One region of the Streptomyces sp. NPDC030799 genome, then DNA from elsewhere that is predicted to be linked to it. Evidence: riboswitches for the same ligand, from Rfam matches in the RefSeq annotation. Region 1 holds a riboswitch; the other holds the start of a gene.
What was found. A riboswitch is a leader RNA that binds a small molecule or an ion and turns the genes downstream of it on or off. The one in region 1 is predicted to bind glycine.
Positions count from the first base shown of each region.

Region 1 (10,311 bases):
ACGGCCTGGTGCTCATCGAGCCGGGGTCCGAGCGGGCCCTGCTGGGGCCCATGCCGGTGCGGACCCTGCCCGGGGTCGGCCCGGCCACCGGCGACCATCTGCGCAGAGCCGGGATCACGACGGTCGAGGAACTGGCGGAAGCGGGCGAGGACGAACTGGTCCGGCTGCTCGGCAAGGCCCACGGGCATGCGCTGTACGCCATGGCCCTGGCCCATGACGAGCGGCCCGTGGTGGCCGAGCGCGAGGCGAAGTCGGTGTCGGTCGAGGACACGTACGACGTGGACATCCATGACCGGCTGAGGATCGGCCTTGAGGTGCAGCGGCTCGCCGACCGGTGTGTGGGGCGGCTGCGCGAGGCCGGGCTGTCGGGGCGGACCATCGTGTTGAAGGTGCGGCGGTACGACTTCTCGACGCTGACCAGGTCGGAGACGCTCAGGGGACCGACGGACGATCCGGCGGTCGTGCGGGAGGCAGCCGCGCGGTTGCTGGACTCCGTGGACACCACGGGCGGGGTACGGCTGCTCGGCGTGGGTGTCTCCGGGCTCGCCGACTACACCCAGGAGGACCTGTTCGCCCAGGCCATGCCCGTGCCTTCGGCAGAAGAGCCGGAGAAGGGCGCGGTCGAGGTCATGGTGGAGCGGCCGGAGTCTGTCGAACGGCACTGGCGTGCCGGGCAGGATGTGCGGCATGCCGAGTACGGGCACGGGTGGGTGCAGGGCAGTGGACTGGGGCGGGTGACCGTGCGGTTCGAAACGCCGCAGTCCCCTCCGGGACGGGTGCGGACGTTCTTTGTCGACGATCCCGCGCTGGAGTCGGCCGATCCATTGCCGTTGGTTTCGGATTCCGCCCATGAGGAGCGTCCGACGCCGGACGGGGACGAGGAGCGGCCGGCGCCGGGGCGAGGCCAGGACGAGAGGCCTCAGGTCTCCTCCGAACCCGCCAGCTTGCCGAAGTCGTGGTCCGGGACCGACGGGGGCGGGGTCACGTCGAGGCCGTAGTGGTGGTAGAGCTGGAGTTCCTGTTCGGGGGAGAGATGGCGGCCCACGCCGAAGTCGGGGGCGTCCTTGATCAGGGCGCGGTCGAAGGGGACGTGGAGGGAGCCTTCGATCAGTTCACTGGGCTCCAGGGGGACGAAGGCGTCCCGGGAGAACAGGCCGGTGCGTATGGCCGCCCACTCGGGCACGCCGGTCGCGTCGTCGAGGTAGACCTCGTCGATGGTGCCGATCTTGGTCCCATTGCGGTCGAACGCCTTGCGGCCGATCAGGTTGCGCGGATCGATCTCGGTCTGCACGGTCCCTCTCCCTCCACTTGGTCGCAACTCATCCGTAACCACTACGAAAGAGCACAATCAGGGAGGCGGCCACTCGAAGGCTCGGGCGTTGACCTCGCTGGTAGGCTGACAGCGGCTGCTGACCCCGTGCGGGAGAGTCCTCCGACCACCTCGGAGGCGCCGAAGGAGCAAATCCTCCCCGGAATCTCTCAGGCTCACGTACCGCACGGACGAGGTCACTCTGGAAAGCAGAGCGGGTGTCGACGGCTTCCGCTCTCACCGACGGTGAAAGCCGGGGCTCTCGGGGCCCGGTGAAGCTCTCAGGTTGAGATGACAGAGGGGGAGGCCGTCGGGGCACCCGCGCCGTGGTGCCCCTCGAAGGTCGCGTCAGACCAGGAGGCCTCCGCAATGACCGCCCACCGCATTCCGCTCTCGGAGCTCGAAGCGGGCATCCCGTTCGAGCAGCGCCACATCGGGCCCGACCAGGAGGCGCGGGCCAAGATGCTCGCGCACGTCGGCTACGGCTCCCTCGACGAGCTGACCGCCGCCGCGGTCCCGGATGTGATCAAGAACGCCGACGCCCTCGATCTGCCGGGCGCCCGCACCGAGGCCGAGGTGCTCGCCGAGCTGCGCTCGCTCGCCGACCGCAACCAGGTCCTCGACTCCATGATCGGCCTGGGCTACTACGGCACCTTCACCCCGCCGGTCATCCTGCGCAACGTCATGGAGAACCCGGCCTGGTACACCGCGTACACCCCGTACCAGCCGGAGATCTCGCAGGGACGGCTCGAGGCCCTGCTGAACTTCCAGACCGTGGTCGCCGACCTCACCGGCCTGCCCACCTCCGGTGCCTCCCTGCTCGACGAGGGCACGGCCGCCGCCGAGGCGATGGCCCTGTCGCGGCGCATGGGCAAGAACAAGAAGGGCCTGTTCCTGGTCGACGCGGACGCGCTGCCGCAGACCATCGCCGTCATCGAGACGCGCGCGGAGCCCACCGGTGTCGAGGTCGTCGTCGCCGACCTCAGCGAGGGCATTCCGGCCGAGGTGGCCGAGCGCGAGATCAACGGCGTGCTGATCCAGTACCCGGGAGCCTCCGGCGCCGTACGGGACATCAAGCCGGTCATCGACCAGGCGCACGAGCTGGGTGCCCTGGTCACCGTGGCCGCCGACCTGCTGGCGCTGACCCTGCTGACCTCGCCGGGTGAGCTGGGCGCGGACATCGCCGTCGGTACCACCCAGCGCTTCGGTGTGCCGATGGGCTTCGGCGGTCCGCACGCGGGCTACATGGCCGTGCACGAGAAGTTCGCGCGCAGCCTGCCCGGCCGCCTCGTGGGCGTCTCCGTCGACGCCGACGGCAACAAGGCCTACCGGCTCGCGCTGCAGACCCGTGAGCAGCACATCCGCCGCGAGAAGGCCACCAGCAACATCTGCACCGCGCAGGTGCTGCTCGCCGTGATGGCCGGCATGTACGCCGTCTACCACGGGCCGGAGGGTCTGAAGACCATCGCCCGGCGCACGCACCGGTACGCCACGATCCTCGCCGCGGGCCTGAAGGCCGGCGGGGTCGAGATCGTCCACGGCGCCTACTTCGACACCCTCACCGCGCGCGTGCCCGGCAGGGCCGCCGAGGTCGTCGCCGCCGCCCGGGCGGGTGGCGTCAACCTGCGGCTCGTCGACGCCGACCACGTCTCCCTCGCCTGCGACGAGACGACCAAGCGGGCTCAGCTGGCCGCCGTCTTCTCCGCCTTCGGCGTCGAGGCCGACATCGAGGCGCTGGACGCGACCGCCGAGGACACCCTGCCCGAGGCACTGCTGCGCACCGACACCTACCTGGCCCACCCGGTCTTCCACCAGTACCGCTCCGAGACCGCGATGCTGCGCTACCTGCGCAAGCTGGCCGACCGCGACTACGCGCTCGACCGCGGCATGATCCCGCTGGGCTCCTGCACCATGAAGCTCAACGCGACCACGGAGATGGAGCCGGTCACCTGGCCCGAGTTCGGCCAGCTGCACCCGTTCGTGCCCGCCGAGCAGGCCGAGGGCTACCTCACGCTCATCCGCGAGCTGGAGGAACGTCTCGCCGAGGTCACCGGCTACGACAAGGTCTCCCTGCAGCCGAACGCCGGTTCCCAGGGCGAGCTGGCCGGTCTGCTGGCCGTACGCGGCTACCACCGCGCCAACGGCGACGAGCAGCGCACCGTGTGCCTGATCCCGTCCTCCGCGCACGGCACCAACGCCGCCAGCGCCGTGATGGCCGGCATGAAGGTCGTCGTCGTCAAGACCGCCGAGGACGGCGAGATCGACGTCCAGGACCTGCGCGCCAAGATCGAGCAGTACCGCGACGAGCTGGCGGTGCTGATGATCACCTACCCGTCGACGCACGGTGTGTTCGAGGAGCACGTCGCCGACATCTGCGCCCAGGTCCACGAGGCCGGCGGCCAGGTGTACGTCGACGGTGCCAACCTCAACGCCCTGGTCGGCCTCGCCAAGCCGGGCCACTTCGGCGGTGACGTCTCCCACCTGAACCTGCACAAGACCTTCTGCATCCCGCACGGCGGCGGCGGCCCCGGCGTCGGCCCGGTCGCGGTCCGCTCGCACCTGGCGCCGTACCTGCCGAACCACCCGCTGCAGCCGGAGGCGGGCCCGGACACGGGCGTCGGCCCGATCTCGGCCGCGCCCTGGGGCTCCGCGGGCATCCTGCCCATCTCCTGGGCGTACGTCCGCCTCATGGGCGGCGAGGGCCTCAAGCGCGCCACGCAGGTGGCCGTGCTCTCGGCGAACTACATCGCCAAGCGCCTGGAGCCGCACTACCCGGTGCTCTACACCGGCCCCGGCAACCTGGTCGCGCACGAGTGCATCATCGACCTGCGCCCGCTGACCAAGGCGACCGGCGTGAGCGTGGACGACGTGGCCAAGCGCCTGATCGACTACGGCTTCCACGCGCCGACCATGTCCTTCCCGGTGGCCGGCACGCTGATGATCGAGCCGACCGAGTCGGAGGACATCACCGAGCTGGACCGGTTCTGCGAGGCGATGATCGCCATCCGCGCGGAGATCGAGAAGGTCGGTTCCGGCGCGTGGCCGGCGGAGGACAACCCGCTGTCGGGCGCCCCGCACACGGCCGCCGCGCTCGGCGGCGAGTGGACGCACGCCTACAGCCGCGACGAGGCCGTCTTCCCGGCCGGTGTCTCGGCCGCGGACAAGTACTGGCCGCCGGTGCGCCGTATCGACCAGGCCTTCGGCGACCGCAACCTGGTCTGCTCCTGCCCGCCGCTGGACGCGTACGAGGACTGAGCGAGCGTGGCTCTCAGGGCCCCGTCCGGTTTCCGGGCGGGGCCCTCGCCGTGTCAGGCCGTCGCCAGGGACACCTCGGTCGCCTTGATGAGAGCGACCACGTCGGAGCCCACGAAGAGACCCAGGTCGGTGGCGGCGTCCTTGGTGATGGCAGCGGTCAGTTCACCGCCGGGCACGGAGATCTTCACGGAGGCCATCGCGGCGCCGGTGGTGAGGCCGATGACCGCGCCGGGGAGCTGGTTGCGGATCGACAGACCCTCGACGCGGTGGGTGGCGAGGGAGACCTCGGTCGACTTGACCAGGGCCCGCACGGACGAGCCGGGAGCGAGGGCGAGGTCCTCGGCGGACTCCTTGGTGATGGCCGCGGTGAGGGTCTGCCCACCGTCGAGACGGAGCTTGACGGTGGCCATGGCCTCGCCCGGCTGGATCGCGGTGACCGTGCCGGTGAGCTGGTTGCGGATGCTGAGGGTCATGGGCACTCACGGTAGAGTGCCTGCCCGATCAGGCAGGGTATGCGTGTGTCTGCGCCGCTTTGACCGTCGCCCAGACGGATGTGCCGGGGTGCAGGTCCAGGTCGGCGGCGGCGATCGTGGTGAGGTCGGCGGCGAGGGGGAGTTCACCGCGGAGGTCGGCGCGGATCTGGTCGCCGTGCGTCTCCAGCCCGGCCACCTCGCAGCGCCACAGGTTACGGGCACTGGCACCCGTGGGGCGGTCCCGGAACAGGGTGACGGCACTGGGCGGGAAGGCCACGAAGACCGGGCCGGACAGGTCTTCCATGGTGGTGATCGAGGGTCCCGCATCGAGGCGTACCGTGTGCCGGTCCGCCTGCCCCCGGTAGAGGTTGAGGCCGACGAGCTGGGCGATGTAGTCGGTGCGCGGATGGCGGGCGATGTCCGCCGGGGTGCCCTCCTGGACGACCCGGCCGTGCTCTATGACGACCAGCCGGTCCGCGAGCACCATGGCGTCCAGCGGGTCGTGTGTGACGAGGACGGCGACCGCTTCGAACTCGGCCAGATGGCGGCGGAGTTGGGCCCGGACCTCGAGGCGGGTACGGGCGTCGAGGGCGGCGAGCGGTTCGTCCAGGAGCAGCAGTCGGGGGCCGACGGCCAGGGCGCGGGCGAGGGCCACGCGCTGGGCCTGGCCGCCGGAGAGACGGCGGGGCTTGGCGCCCGCGTGGTCGGCGAGGCCCATGCGCTCCAGCCAGGCCGCGGCCTGTGCGCGGGCCTCGGCCTTCGTCGTGCCTTGGCAGCGCGGGCCGAAGGCGACGTTGTCGAGGGCGGACAGGTGGGGGAAGAGAAGGTAGTCCTGGAAGACCACGCCGACCGGGCGGGACTCCGGGGGAGTGCGATCCAGGTCCGCGCCGTCGAGGCGGAGATGGCCGTCGGTGAGGGGGGTGAGGCCGGCGAGGGCGCGCAGGGCGGTGGTCTTGCCGGCACCGTTGGGGCCGAGGAGCGCGACGACGTCTCCGGGGGCGGCGGTGAGGGGCACGTCCAGGCGGAAAGGGGGGCGGTCCACGACGAGGTGGGCGTCCAGGCCGGTCGTCGGGTGCGCATGCCTGGTGGGATGCCGGCCTTCGGCCGGCTGTGGGTTGCCACCCGCACCGCCCGTGCAGGTTTTGTCGTCGGGTACGGGTGGCCCCTGCGGGGGCTGAGCGCCGTCGGCGGCTGCGGGGCGAGGAGTGGTCATGGTGTCGTCATCCAACGGTCTCGCAAACCCGCCAGCACCGCGATCGACACCGTCAGCAGGACCAGGCTGAGGGCGATGGCGGCGTCGGGGTCGTTCTGCAGGGCCAGGTAGACCGCGAGAGGCATGGTCTGGGTGCGGCCGGGGAAGTTGCCGGCGAAGGTGATCGTCGCCCCGAACTCGCCGAGCGCCCGTGCCCACGCCAGGACCGCGCCCGCGGCGATGCCGGGAGCGATGAGCGGCAGGGTGACCCGGCGGAACGCGGTGAACCGGGACGCGCCGAGCGTGGTCGCCGCCTCCTCGAAGCGCGGGTCGGCCGCGCGCAGGGTGCCCTCGACGCTGATGACCAGGAACGGCATCGCCACGAACGCCTCCGCGATCACGACCCCGGTGGTGGTGAACGGCAGGGTGATCCCGAACCAGGCGTCCAGCCACTTGCCGATGACCCCGTTGCGGCCCAGGGCCAGCAGCAGGGCGACACCGCCGACCACCGGAGGCAGGACCAGGGGCAGAGTCACCAGAGCCCGTACGAGGCCCCGGCCGGGAAATTCCGTACGGGCCAGCAGCCACGCCAGCGGCACGCCCAGCACGAGACTCACGGCCGTCGCCGCGGTGGCGCTGACCAGGGACAGCTGGAGTGCCTGCCACACCTCCGTGCTGGTCAGCTGGTCCGGCAGGCTGCGCCAGGGCGCGCGGACCAGCAGCGCGAGCAGGGGCAGCAGCAGGAACGCCAGCGCCAGTACGCCCGGCAGCAGCAGCGGCAACGGCACTCCGCGCAGGACCCCCGCGCCGACGCGCCGACGCCGCGGCCGGCCCGTGCGGGGGCCGGCCGCGACGCCGGGCTTGTGAAGCGAGGTCACGGCTTGAGGAACCCGGCCTCGATCAGCACCTTCTGGCCCTCGGCGGACTGTACGAGGGTGATGAACGCCTTGGCGGCCTCGGCGTTCTGCCCGTTCTTCAGCTGGGCGATCGGGTAGGCGTTGATGGCCTTGGCGGACTCGGGGAACTTCACGCCCTCCACCTTGCCACCCGCGGCCTTCACATCGGTCTGGTAGACGACCGCGGCGTCGGCCTCCTTCAGCTCCACCTTGTTCAGGGCGCTCTTGACGTCCTGCTCGTAGGACACCGGGGTGAGCTTGAGCTCGGCGGCGTCCAGGGCCTTCTGCGCGGCGGCACCGCACGGCACGGTCTTGTCGCAGAGCACGACCTTCAGACCGGACTTGGTCAGGTCCTTCAGGGAGGACACCTTGTCCGGGTTGCCCGGCAGGGTCGCGATCTCCAGCTGGTTGCGTACGAAGGTGGCCGGGGTGCCGACCGCGTCCTTCTTGTCCGTCACGATCTTCATCGTCTTGGGACTGGCGGCGGCGAAGACGTCCGCCGGGGCGCCGCCCGTGATGCTCGCGGCGAGCATGTCGCTGCCGCCGAAGTTGAAGCTGACCTTGGTGCCCGGGTGCTGCTGCTCGAACTGCTTGCCGAGCGTCGTGAAGCTCTCCTTCAGGGAGGCGGCGGCGAAGACGGTGACCGTGCCCGAGAACTTGGGTGAGGCGGAGCCGGGCTTGGCCGGCTCGGTGGAGGAGTCACTGGAGGAGGAGCAGGCGCTGAGTGCCATCAGGGCGGCTCCCGCACCGGCCAGCTGCAGCACTCGCCGGGTCCGGCGCACGGAACGGGTCATCACGGATCTACTCCTCTGGTTCTGCGGAACAGCTGTCGCGCCCTGACACGGCCGGGGGACCGGCCGTGCGGCGATGATACTGCCGCATCTGCCAGCCGTAAGTCTCCTGTCTCATCGCATGAGCTGCGGAGTTACGACTTGTAGCTTGCATGTGCGTTTGCACGGTGCGCCGCGGCGGGTACGGTGCTGCGGGAGGTGGTCGCAGGTGACGCTCGCGGTACTCGCCCTGACCGGTGATCTGGCCCGGCCCGCCCGGCTGTGGGTGCCGGACCTGCTGCGCTGGCCACAGCACCGGGTGGATGTCAGCTTCGAGTGCGCGACCAGCGGCCTCCAGCACCACCGGTTCGCCGGCCCACGCCTGTACGACGTCCTCACCGACGCGGGGCCCGGCTTCGACCCGGCACGGCGCAAGGACCGGCTGCGCTTTCTCATCGCCGTCACCGGCACCGACGGCCACCACGCGGTGCTCTCCTGGGCCGAGATCGACCCGGACTTCGCGGACGCGCCCGTCCTGCTCGGCGTGCGCATCGACGACACCCCGCTGGATACGGCCGGCCCCCAGCTGGTGCTGCCGCAGGACCGGTGCGGGGCCCGGCACATCAGCGGTGTCACGGCGATCCGGGTGGACGGCGGTTACCGCTGTGACGCTCCGGTGCCGGCCGTACCCGGTCGTGCGTCGGCGGCAGCTCCGTGAACCGGGACGGTGTCAGACGCGGTCGATGTGCACGTTGGTGGATTTCACACGCGCGGTGGCCTCCATGCCGACCTCCAGGCCCAGTTCCTCGACGGCCTCCCGGGTCAGCAGCGACACCAGCCGATGCGGGCCCGCCTGGATCTCCACCTGGGCGGCGACGTCACCGAGCTTGATCGCCGTGACGATGCCGGGGAAGGCGTTGCGGACGGAGGTGTAGGAGGCGTCCTCCTCGCCGCCGCCCGCCTTGGCCAGTTCAACCGAGAACGCGGCCAGGTCCCTGCCGTCGATGAGCCGCCGCCCGGCCTCGTCACGGTGGGTTGCCACCCGGCCCGCGTCGGCCCAGCGGCGGGCGGTGTCCGGGCTCACGCCGAGCAACCGTGCCGCCTGGCCGATCGTGTAGGACTGCATGCCGGTCACGATAGGGCCACCGGCTGGGAACCGTGGACGCGGGTCGGCCGTTGGGTACAACGCGATACGGCCCTGTCGGTATGCGTCCGGTCTCACCCGGTGTGCACGCGCGGCCGACGTACCCGGTCCGGTTCCGCCTCCCGGAGCACCTCGCGGGTGACCGGAGCGACCTCGCCCTGGCCGAAGAGGAAGAAGCGCAGGAAATTGGCGAACGGGTTGCCCTCGGTCCACTCGAAGTAGATGTGCGGGGTGCAGCCCGTGCTGTCCCGGACGTGGAGCAGCAGTGCGGCCAGGGCATTGGGGATGGACGCGGACTCCAGGGTCAGCACGCGGTAGCGGCCGTGCAGGACCTCGCCGCGCACGGTCATGCTCGCCTCGAACTCGGAGGGGTCGGTGACCGTGACCTCGACGAAGACGAAGTCCTCCTGCTCGGGCATGTCGTTGTCGGCGCGGATCTGCTCGATCTTGTCGCGGTACTCCGCCTTGTCCCGGTGGCCGGGTTCGTTCGCGATGAACCGCATCTTCCGGCTGGCCATGTCCCGGACGAATCGTTCCGCCATCGGATCGAGCGTCACGCTGGTCACGCGCAGCTCGAAGGCACGGGCCAGCCGGGACGCCAGCGAGACCAGGATGATGCCGGCGATGAAGCAGGCACCGATCTTCACACCGTCCGGGCGCTCGATGACGTTCACGACGGTCGTGTAGAGGAACACCGCCGCGATCACGCCGAACCCGATGGTCCAGTTGCGCTGCCCGGCCTTGTGCGCGGCGATGGTCACCGCGATCGCGGCCGAGCTGATCAGCACCAGCACACCGGTGGCGTACGCGCCGCCCTGCTTGTCGACGTTGGCGTCGAAGATCCAGGTCACCAGGAACGCGACCAGGGTGAAGACGATCACCATCGGGCGTACCGCGCGCGCCCAGTGCGGGGCCATGCCGTAGCGGGGCAGATAGCGCGGCATGAGGTTGAGCAGGCCTGCCATCGCGGAGGCGCCGGCGAACCACAGGATGGCGATGGTCGAGATGTCGTAGACCGTGCCGAAGGCGCCGCCGAGGTACTGGTGCGCGAGGTAGGCGAGGGCACGGCCGTTGGCCGGGCCGCCCGTCTTGAAGTCCTTCTCCGGGATCAGCAGTGTGGTGATGAAGCTGGTGGCGATCAGGAAGCAGCTCATGATGAGCGCTGCGGTCGTGAGCAGCTTCTTGGTGTCCCGGATCCGGCCGGTCGGCTTGTCCTCGGTGTCCCCGGTGTCGCCCTGGACGTGCGGCATGACGGCGACACCGGTCTCGAAG
Region 1 covers NZ_JBVIDS010000002.1:9,706-20,016, forward strand. Annotated here, with positions in the region: gene ACZ41I_RS03890 (DNA polymerase IV) at 1-998, shown strand, start outside; gene ACZ41I_RS03895 (PRC-barrel domain-containing protein) at 920-1,291, opposite strand; glycine riboswitch at 1,411-1,505, shown strand; gene gcvP (aminomethyl-transferring glycine dehydrogenase) at 1,679-4,564, shown strand; gene ACZ41I_RS03905 (TOBE domain-containing protein) at 4,618-5,037, opposite strand; gene ACZ41I_RS03910 (ABC transporter ATP-binding protein) at 5,066-6,250, opposite strand; gene modB (molybdate ABC transporter permease subunit) at 6,247-7,107, opposite strand; gene modA (molybdate ABC transporter substrate-binding protein) at 7,104-7,919, opposite strand; gene ACZ41I_RS03925 (molybdopterin-binding protein) at 8,125-8,613, shown strand; gene ACZ41I_RS03930 (TOBE domain-containing protein) at 8,626-9,021, opposite strand; gene ACZ41I_RS03935 (APC family permease) at 9,114-10,311, opposite strand, start outside.

Region 2 (10,311 bases), on a different contig from region 1:
CGCGCATGGCCATCTTGGCGGCGGTGACCGCCTTCACCGCGGCCATGCCGTTGCGTTCGATGCACGGGATCTGGACCAGGCCGCCGACCGGGTCGCAGGTCAGGCCGAGGTTGTGCTCCATGCCGATCTCGGCGGCGTTCTCCACCTGCTCGGGGGAGCCGCCGAGGACCTCGGCGAGGGCGCCCGCCGCCATGGAGCAGGCGGAGCCGACCTCGCCCTGGCAGCCGACCTCGGCGCCGGAGATGGAGGCGTTCTCCTTGAAGAGCATGCCGATCGCGCCGGCGGCCAGAAGGAAGCGGACGACGCCGTCCTCGTCCGCGCCGGGGACGAAGTTGATGTAGTAGTGCAGGACCGCCGGAATGATGCCGGCCGCGCCGTTCGTGGGGGCCGTCACCACGCGGCCGCCCGCCGCGTTCTCCTCGTTCACCGCCATCGCATAGAGCGTGATCCACTCCATCGCGTGCGCCAACGCGTCGCCCTCGGCACGCAGTTGGCGGGCCGAGACGGCGGCGCGGCGGCGGACCTTCAGACCGCCGGGCAGGATGCCCTCACGGGACATGCCGCGCTGCACGCACTCGCGCATCACCCGCCAGATCTCCAGCAGGCCCGCCCGGATCTCCTCCTCGGTGCGCCAGGCGCGCTCGTTCTCCAGCATCAGGGAGGAGATCGACAGGCCCGTGTCCTTGGTCAGGCGCAGCAGTTCGTCGCCGGTGCGGAACGGGTACTTCAGGACCGTGTCGTCCAGCACGATGCGGTCCGCTCCGACCGCGTCCTCGTCCACGACGAAGCCGCCGCCGACCGAGTAGTACGTCTTGGAGAGCAGCTCCGCGCCCGAGGCGTCGTACGCCCATATCGTCATGCCGTTGGCGTGGTACGGCAGGGCCTTGCGGCGGTGCAGGATCAGGTCGTCGTCGAACGAGAAGGGGATCTCGTGCTCGCCGAGGAGCGAGATACGGCCCCCGGTCCTGATGCGCTCGACCCGCTCGTCCGCCGTCTCCACGTCCACCGTGCGGGGCGAGGCGCCCTCCAGGCCGAGCAGGACCGCCTTCGGGGTGCCGTGACCGTGGCCGGTGGCGCCGAGGGATCCGTACAGCTCGCACCGCAGGGAGGCCACCGGGTCCAGCAGGCCTTCGTTGCGCAGGCGACGGGCGAACATGCGCGCCGCGCGCATCGGGCCGACCGTGTGGGAGCTGGACGGGCCGATGCCGATCGAGAACAGGTCGAAGACCGAGATGGCCACGGTCACTCCTCAAAAAAGCAGAACAGGGGTGGTGGGGCACCCTCGGACACTCTCCTGCGAGTGCCCCACCGGGGACTTGCCTGGTCCGGGCTTACTTCTTCAGGCCCGGGTACAGCGGGTGCTTGTCGGCGAGCGCCTTCACGCGCGCCTTGAGGGCCTCGGCGTCGTACGACGGCTTCAGCGCCTCGGCGATCACGTCCGCGACCTCGGCGAAGTCCTCGGCCGTGAAGCCGCGGGTCGCCAGGGCCGGCGTACCGATCCGCAGGCCCGACGTCACCATCGGGGGCCGCGGGTCGTTCGGGACCGCGTTGCGGTTGACCGTGATACCGACCTCATGGAGTCGGTCCTCGGCCTGCTGCCCGTCCAGCTCCGACTCGCGCAGGTCGACGAGGATCAGGTGCACGTCCGTGCCGCCGGACAGGACGTTCACCCCGGCCTCACGGGCGTCCGCCGCCGTCAGGCGCTCGGCGAGGATCCGGGCACCCTCCACGGTACGACGCTGGCGCTCCTTGAACTCCTCCGAGGCCGCGACCTTGAAGGAGACGGCCTTCGCCGCGATCACGTGCTCCAGGGGACCGCCCTGGAAGCCCGGGAAGACGGACGAGTTCAGCTTCTTCGCGAAGTCCTTGCTGCGGGCGAGGATGATGCCGCCGCGCGGACCGCCCAGCGTCTTGTGCGTGGTGGAGGTGACCACGTCGGCGTACGGCACCGGGTTCGCGTGCAGCCCCGCAGCGACCAGTCCGGCGAAGTGCGCCATGTCGACCCACAGGTGGGCGCCGGCCTCGTCGGCGATCCGGCGGAACTCGGCGAAGTCCAGCTCACGGGGGTATGCCGACCAGCCCGCGATGATCACCTTCGGGCGGTGCTCCTTGGCCAGCCGCTCGACCTCGGCCATGTCGACCAGGCCGGTGGCGGCGTCCACGTGGTAGGCGACCACGTTGAACTGCTTGCCGGAGAAGTTCAGGCGCATGCCGTGGGTCAGGTGGCCGCCGTGGGCGAGGTCCAGGCCGAGGATGGTGTCCCCGGGCTGGGCCAGCGCGAACAGGGCCGCCTGGTTCGCGGAGGCGCCGGAGTGGGGCTGGACGTTGGCGTACTCGGCGCCGAACAGCTCCTTGATCCGGTCGATGGCGATCTGCTCGGCGACGTCGACGTGCTCGCAGCCGCCGTAGTAGCGGCGGCCCGGGTAGCCCTCGGCGTACTTGTTGGTCAGCACCGAGCCCTGCGCCTCCATCACCGCGAGCGGCGCGAAGTTCTCGGAGGCGATCATCTCCAGCGTGGACTGCTGGCGGCCGAGCTCGGCGTCGACCGCGGCGGCGATCTCCGGGTCAAGCTCGTGCAGGGGCGTGTTCAGGGAGGTCATACGGCTACGACTCCTCAGCCGGCGTTCTGGGCGGTGTACTCGTCGGCGGAGAGCAGGTCGGCCGGCTCCTCCGTGACGCGCACCTTGAACAGCCAGCCGCCCTCGAAGGGGGCCGAGTTCACCAGCGACGGGTCGTTGACGACGTCCTCGTTGACCTCGGTGACCTCACCGGTGACCGGCGAGTACAGGTCCGAGACGGACTTGGTCGACTCCAGCTCGCCGCAGGTCTCGCCCGCGGTCACCGTGGAGCCGACCTCGGGGAGCTGGGCGTAGACCACATCGCCGAGCGCGTTGGCCGCGAACTCGGTGATGCCGACCGTCGAGACGCCGTCCTCGGCGGCCGACAGCCACTCGTGCTCCTTGCTGTAGCGCAGCTGCTGGGGGTTGCTCATGGCCTGAATTCTCCTGTACGCGCGGGAGTGCTGATGAAGGGGGACGGTGGAAACCGCTGGTGAGCAGCGGAAACGTGCGCGGGGTCACACAATGACCGCGCCCAGTGTCTACTTCTGGCGCTTGTAGAACGGCAGCGCCACGACCTCGTACGGCTCGTGGCTGCCCCGGATGTCCACGCCGACGCCAGGGGTGCCGGGCGCCGCGTGTGCCGCGTCGACGTAGGCCATGGCGATCGGCTTGCCCAGGGTGGGGGAGGGGGCGCCGGAGGTGACCTCGCCGATCACCTGGCCGCCCGCGACGACGGCGTACCCGGCACGCGGCACACGCCGGCCCTCGGCGATCAGCCCGACGAGGACCCGCGGCGGGTTCTCCTGAGCCCGGGCGGCGGCCTCGGTGAGCGCCTCGCGCCCGACGAAGTCGCCCTCCTTCTCGAACTTCACCACCCGGCCGAGCCCGGCGTCGAAGGGGGTGAGCGCGGTGGTCAGCTCGTGCCCGTACAGCGGCATGCCCGCCTCCAGGCGCAGGGTGTCCCGGCAGGACAGGCCGCAGGGGACCAGACCGACGCCCTCGCCGGCCTTGGTCAGCGCCTGCCACAGCTCCACGGCGTGCTCCGGCTTCACGAACAGCTCGAAGCCGTCCTCGCCGGTGTAGCCGGTGCGGGCGATCAGCGCCGGGACGCCGGCGACGGTGCCGGGCAGGCCGGCGTAGTACTTGAGGCCGTCGAGGTCGGCGTCCGTGAGTGACCTCAGGATGCCGGGGGACTCCGGCCCCTGCACGGCGATCAGCGCGTACGCGTCCCGGTCGTCACGGACCTCGGCGTCGAAGCCGGCGGCGCGCTCGGTCAGCGCGTCCAGCACCACCTGGGCGTTGGAGGCGTTGGCGACGACCATGTACTCGGTCTCGGCGAGCCGGTAGACGATCAGGTCGTCCAGGATGCCGCCGTCGGCCTGGCAGATCATGGTGTAGCGAGCGCGGCCGACGCCGACGGAGGCGATGTTGCCGACCAGGGCGTAGTTGAGGAGGGCGGCGGCCTGCGGGCCGGTGACGGTGATCTCGCCCATGTGGGAGAGGTCGAACAGGCCCGCCTTCGTACGCACGGCGATGTGCTCGTCGCGCTCGGAGCCGTAGCGCAGGGGCATGTCCCAGCCGGCGAAGTCGGTCATCGTCGCACCGAGCGAGCGATGCAGCGCGTCCAGCGCGGTATGACGCAGCTCAAGGGGTTCGGTACTGCTCATCGGACGGTCGTCTCCCAGGAAAGCAGGACAGGCGAGGAACGTTCCTCCCCATCTGTCATCGGAACCTGAGAGGTTCGCCAGGACCGCCACAGGGACGATCACGGCTTGCACCTTGGGTGGAGCCACTGTCGCAGCGGCCCGCTTTTCAGATGTGCCTCGCCCGCGCGGTAACGGGGCCTGAGAGATTCAAGGGAGGGACTTGCTCCTTCGGCGTCCCGGCAGCAGTGCTGCCAGGAACTCTCCCGCGCGGATTCAAGCGGCCGGTATGCAGTTGGCGGCCACATCATTGCACGGCGGGCCGGCTTTTGTAACCGACCTGTGGCAGGACGCGGACCCCTTCGCCACCCTCGTTCATTACCTTCTCTTTACGCGTAGCGGGCAGGAAGATTACCGGGCCGACAGGGGAGGAAGATCACGATGAACAGCACCCCGGTGTACGCCACCGTCACCACCGGCATCGCCGTGCCCGGGCAGCGCACCGCCCCTTCCCCCGTCGTCCGCGACCTGCGCGACCGCGCCGGCCGCAGCCCGCACGCCCTGCTCTTCGGCCCCGAGGACCTGGTGGTGATCGCCGGCCTGCCCGGCAGCGGCAAGTCCACCCTGATGCGGCGCGCGGTCGCCGGGCGCCGCATCGACTCCCAGGACATGCGCGACCGCTTCGCGGCCCGCCTGCCCCGCGCGCTCCCGTACGCCCTCTACCGCCCGCTGGTCCGCCTCGCCCACTACGCCGTCCTGCGCCGCGCCCTGCGCACCGGCGAGGGCGTCGTCGTCCACGACTGCGGCACCCAGTCCTGGGTGCGCGCCTGGCTCGCCCGCGCGGCCCGCCGCCGCGGCGGCACCCTCCATCTGCTCCTGCTCGACGTCACGCCGGACACGGCCCGCGAGGGCCAGCGGACCCGCGGCCGGGCCGTCTCCCGCTACGCCTTCCGCCGCCACCGCCGTACAACCGCCCGGCTGCTCGCCGCGGTCGGGCGGGGCGAGCCGCCCGCGGGCTGCGGCTCCGCCGTGCTGCTGGACCGCGCGGCGGCGGACACCCTGCGGCGGATCGCATTCACCGGATGAGGGGGCACAGGGCTGAGGGGGGCGATGAGCACCAGGGTGAGGGGGACGATATGCGCAGGGGCAGGGACTGTCACAGCCACCCGCTAGCCTTCTTGGTCACAGCAGAGATTTCCAGCAGGCGGTAGGCAGATGGACTTCCCGGCGGACATTCCCGCGGACTTCCCGGCACAGGCGCACCCCCAGCCGCACGGCGGCTGGCCCGGCAACGAGCTGGAGGAGGTGCTCTCGGCCTCCCTCGGCATACCCGCCGCGGCCGGCCGGATCATCGAGGTCCTGGGCCGCAGTCTGCTGTGGATCCCGCTGCCGAGCGGGGGCGGCCCCGACAGCGGCGCTCTGGACCTGCCCACGCTGGACATCGCCGGCCAGGCGTACGTCCCGGTGTTCAGCTCCGAGGAACAGCTGCGCCAGGCGGCCGGCTCCCACATGGCGTACACCATCGCTCCCGCCGTGGAGTTCGCCCGCGGTCTGCCCCCGCAGGTCGGCATCGCCGTGAACCCCGACGCTCTGGTCGGCATCCCGCTCCCGCCCGAGGCGGTGGCCGAGCTGTGCCGGGCCGGCCGCACCCCGCTCGACGGCCCCGGCACCGGCGGCCGGGTCCGCCTCTTCGAACCCGACTGGCAGGACGACCCGGTCGACTTCCTCTCCGCCGCGTCCGCCGAGTTCGCCGAGACCGGCGTGGTCCTCACCGCCCGCCGCTGCCTGGCCGCCATAGAGACCGACGACCCGGTGATGTTCGTCGGCGTGGAACTCTCCCAGTGGGAGGGCGACCTGCGCACGCTCCCCATGCAGGCCCTGGGCCGCGCCCTGGGCAAAGTCCCGGTCAAGTGGCCGATGAACCTGGTCCTCCTCGACGTGACGGACGACCCGGTGGCCGCATGGCTCAAGGCGAACGTCCGCCCCTTCTATCAATACGGTCACTAGAAGTACGGCGACCGGGTACGACGCGGGGGCAGCCGGCCCAGGGGCGCGGGGAACCGCGCGACGAGCCCCCCACACACCCGCACCCGCGCACGCACAGAAGGCCCGGAGCCACTGGGCGCTTAAGCTGTCTCCAAACGCGGGGCACGAAAAAGAGAAGGGCACGACAGGTGAGCGCGAGCCACAGCGGCAGCGTCGAGCACATGCTGCGCCAGGTCACGCCCGGACGCTACGACGCCTACGAGGCCCTGCTGCGTGCCCTCGCCACCCCGTCCGCCGGCCAGATCTGGATGCTCCTGTGGCACGGCCAGGCCGGCTCCCCGGACGCCCAGTACGGAAACATGGAGGTCGACGGCTTCCAGTACGCCCCCTGCGTCACCTCCGCCCAGGAACTCTCGGCCAGCGGCTGGAACCGGTCCTACGAGGTCGTCGAGGGGCTCGACGTGGCCCGCACCCTCTACCCGGACCACTACGGTCTCTGGCTCAACCCGCACGCCCCGGGCGGCGGCGTCGGCATCCCCTGGCTGGACCTGCGCCGCATCGCCACGGGCCTGGACCGCCAGCCCGCCGGCCCTCTCCGGCTGACCGAACCCGGCATCGAGATTCCGCAGTTCTACGCCCTGCTCGCGCAGAACGCCCATCGCACACCGGCCCTGCGCTCGCTGCGCCGCGCCTGGGTGCAGCCCGCGCTCGGCGCCCCGTATCTCGCCATCGGCCTGGACGTGTACGACACCTCGCCGGCCGCGGTCGACTCGGTGCGCGCGATGATGCAGCAGTCCGTCGGCGCGGTCCCGGAGGGCCTGCCGGTGTCGACGGTCGCGATGACCGACGAGTACGACCCGGTCGTGATGTGGATGCGGGCCAATGCCCGCCCGTTCTACGACCGTGACGCCCACGCCGCGCCACAGCCCCAGCTCCAGGCCTCTCCCCAGCAGCAGGCGCCCGTCGCCGGATACGGCTATCCACCGGTGCACGGCAGCTACTGACCTGGGATCATCGTCCGTATGTCCCGTTTTGCCCACGCAGTTGTCCGGCCGGCTCCCGTCCGGTCGCCGTAACTTCCTGTCCGCATAACAGGAAACGCCTGCTTGCATCACGGTTGCGCATCCATTCCTCGTCAAGGCTGGCGGCTGATCGCGCAAGCGTTGAAGACTCCCCCTTCAAGGGGTTCGCCCCTGTGTACGACGGACTGTTTGATGCCGCTACCAGCGGCAAGTGCGGGCCGGCTACCGCCGGTTGAGAGGGGTCCCAGCCTGATGACGGCACCATTGCACGAGCCGACCGCGGAAGCGGCCCCGGGTGCGGCAGAGGAAGCGGCGGTCGCGGCCACCGACGCGAAGGCCGTTCAGGGCCGGTCCCTGGGCCGGATCGCCTGGGAACGCCTCAAGCGGGACAAACTGGCGCTCACGGGCGGCGTAGTCGTGCTCCTCCTCATCGTGGTCGCACTGCTCGCACCGGTGATCACGAGTCTCGTCGGTCAGGACCCGGACCTCTACCACCAGGGCCTGATCGACCCGCTGTTCAGCACCCCCAAGGGCTCGATGGGCGGCATCAGCGGCGACCACCTGCTCGGTGTCGAACCGGTCAACGGCCGCGACATCTTCGCCCGCATCCTCTACGGCGCCCGGATCTCGCTGCTCGTCGGCTTCCTGTCCGCCGTGGTCGCCGTCATCCTGGGCACCATCCTCGGCATCCTGGCGGGCTTCTTCGGCGGCTGGGTGGACTCGGTCATCAGCCGGGTCATGGACGGCCTCCTCGCCTTCCCGCAGCTGCTGTTCATCATCGCGCTGGTCTCCGTCATGCCCAACCAGATGCTGGGGCTCACCGGCACGGGCGTGCGTGTGTTCGTGATGATCCTGGTCATCGGCTTCTTCGGCTGGCCGTACATCGGCCGCGTGGTGCGCGGCCAGACGCTCTCGCTGCGCGAACGCGAGTACGTCGAGGCGGCCCGCTCGCTCGGCGCCGGGCAGCTCTACATCCTCTTCAAGGAGCTGCTGCCCAACCTCGTCGCGCCCATCATCGTGTACACGACGATGATGATCCCCACGAACATCCTGACCGAAGCGGCGCTCAGCTTCCTGGGTGTGGGCGTCAAGCCGCCCACCTCCTCCTGGGGACAGATGCTCTCGAGCGCGATCGACTACTACGACTCGGACCCCATGTACATGGTGATCCCGGGCGTGGCGATCTTCATCACGGTTCTGGCCTTCAACCTCTTCGGCGACGGCGTGCGGGACGCGCTCGACCCGAAGGCCTCCCGCTGAAGTGCCGTACCCCAAGCGTCCCGTGAGCTCTCCCACGGGGTCTCTCATCAAATCCGGAGGATCCGAGATCGTGAACACCCAACGCACCTCAGGGCGGCGCAAGCAGGCCCTTGCCGCTGCCGCAGTGGTCGCCGGGCTGCTGACCACGGCGGCGTGCGGCGGAGGCAACGGCGGCGGCTCGAAGGACGGCGCGGCCGGCTTCAACGCGGCGGTCAACAAGGTTGCCCAGGCCGACCAGGTCAAGAAGGGCGGCACGCTGAAGTTCGTGAGCACGCAGGACGCCGACTCGTGGGACACCACGCGCGGCTACTACGGGTTCATGTGGGACTTCTCGCGCTACTACAGCCGCCAGCTGGTCACCTACAAGACCGCGCCCGGTGCCGAGGGCGCCACGCTCACCCCGGACCTCGCCACCGACATGGGCAAGGTCTCGGACGGCGGCAAGACCTACACCTTCACGCTGCGTGACGGCGTCACCTGGGAGGACGGCAAGCCGATCACCTCCCAGGACGTCAAGTACGGCATCGAGCGCGTCTGGGCGCAGGACGTCCTGTCCGGCGGTCCGATCTACCTCCAGCAGATGCTGGACCCGAAGAACACCTACAAGGGTCCGTACAAGGACAGCGCCAAGGACCACCTGGGCCTGAAGGCGATCTCGACGCCGGACGCGAAGACGATCGTCTTCCACCTGCCTGCGCCCAACTCGGACTTCCTCCAGACGCTGGCGATGACCACGGGCTCCCCGGTCCGCCAGGACAAGGACACCAAGTCCAAGTACGGCCTGCACCCGTTCTCCTCGGGTCCGTACAAGTTCGAGTCGTACGCCCCGGGCAAGAACCTGGTCCTGGTCCGCAACGACAAGTGGCAGGCGTCCTCCGACCCGGTCCGCAAGGCGTACCCGGACAAGATCACCCTGGACATCTCCACCAACCAGGTCAACTCCGACCAGCAGCTGCTCAACGGCGACTACGACGTGGACGCCAGCCAGACCGGCCTGGGCCCGCAGGGCCGTCAGATCGCCCTGAAGCAGCACAAGGACAACCTGGACAACCCGGTCTCCGGCTTCATCCGCTACGCGGTCTTCCCGCAGAGCGTCAAGCCGTTCGACAACATCCACTGCCGCAAGGCCGTGATCTACGCCGCCGACCACGTGTCGCTGCAGACCGCCCGCGGTGGCCCCATCGCCGGTGGTGACATCGGCACCAACATGCTCCCGCCGTCGGTCGCCGGTGGCGAGGGCCAGAAGTACGACCCGTACCAGATCGCGACCAAGAACAAGAACGGCAACGCCGACCTGGCCAAGCAGGAGCTGAAGGCCTGCGGCAAGGCGGACGGCTTCTCCACCACCATCGCGGTCCGCAACAACAAGTCGCAGGAAGTGGCCACCGCCGAGTCCCTGCAGGCCGCGCTGAAGAAGGTCGGCATCAACGCCGACATCTACCAGTACGACGGCTCGCAGTCCCCGGGCATCATCGGCTCGCCCTCGAACGTGGCGAAGAAGAAGCTCGGCATCATCATCATGGGCTGGGGTCCGGACTTCCCGACCGTCCAGGGCTACGGCATCCCGCTGTGGAGCAGCAAGTACATCCTGCAGAGCGGTAACAACAACTACGCCCTGATCAAGGACAAGACGATCGACGGTCTCTTCGACCAGTACACCACCACGCTGGACAACTCGAAGAAGACCCAGCTCGCCACGGAGATCAACCACAAGGTCTCGGAGGGCGCGTACTACCTGCCCTTCACCTTCGAGCGGCTGCTCAACATCCGCTCCTCGCGTCTGGCCAACGTGTACACGACGAACGCGTACAGCGGTTACTACGACTTCGTCAACCTCGG
Region 2 covers NZ_JBVIDS010000010.1:327,324-337,634, reverse strand. Annotated here, with positions in the region: gene ACZ41I_RS25815 (L-serine ammonia-lyase) at 1-1,240, opposite strand, end outside; gene glyA (serine hydroxymethyltransferase) at 1,332-2,600, opposite strand; gene gcvH (glycine cleavage system protein GcvH) at 2,615-2,992, opposite strand; gene gcvT (glycine cleavage system aminomethyltransferase GcvT) at 3,101-4,228, opposite strand; glycine riboswitch at 4,271-4,383, opposite strand; glycine riboswitch at 4,384-4,483, opposite strand; gene ACZ41I_RS25795 (AAA family ATPase) at 4,646-5,290, shown strand; gene ACZ41I_RS25790 (enhanced serine sensitivity protein SseB) at 5,420-6,211, shown strand; gene ACZ41I_RS25785 (enhanced serine sensitivity protein SseB C-terminal domain-containing protein) at 6,412-7,194, shown strand; gene ACZ41I_RS25780 (ABC transporter permease) at 7,465-8,472, shown strand; gene ACZ41I_RS25775 (ABC transporter substrate-binding protein) at 8,543-10,311, shown strand, end outside.
Region 2: another riboswitch for glycine. It lies ahead of gcvT (glycine cleavage system aminomethyltransferase GcvT); the one in region 1 lies ahead of gcvP (aminomethyl-transferring glycine dehydrogenase).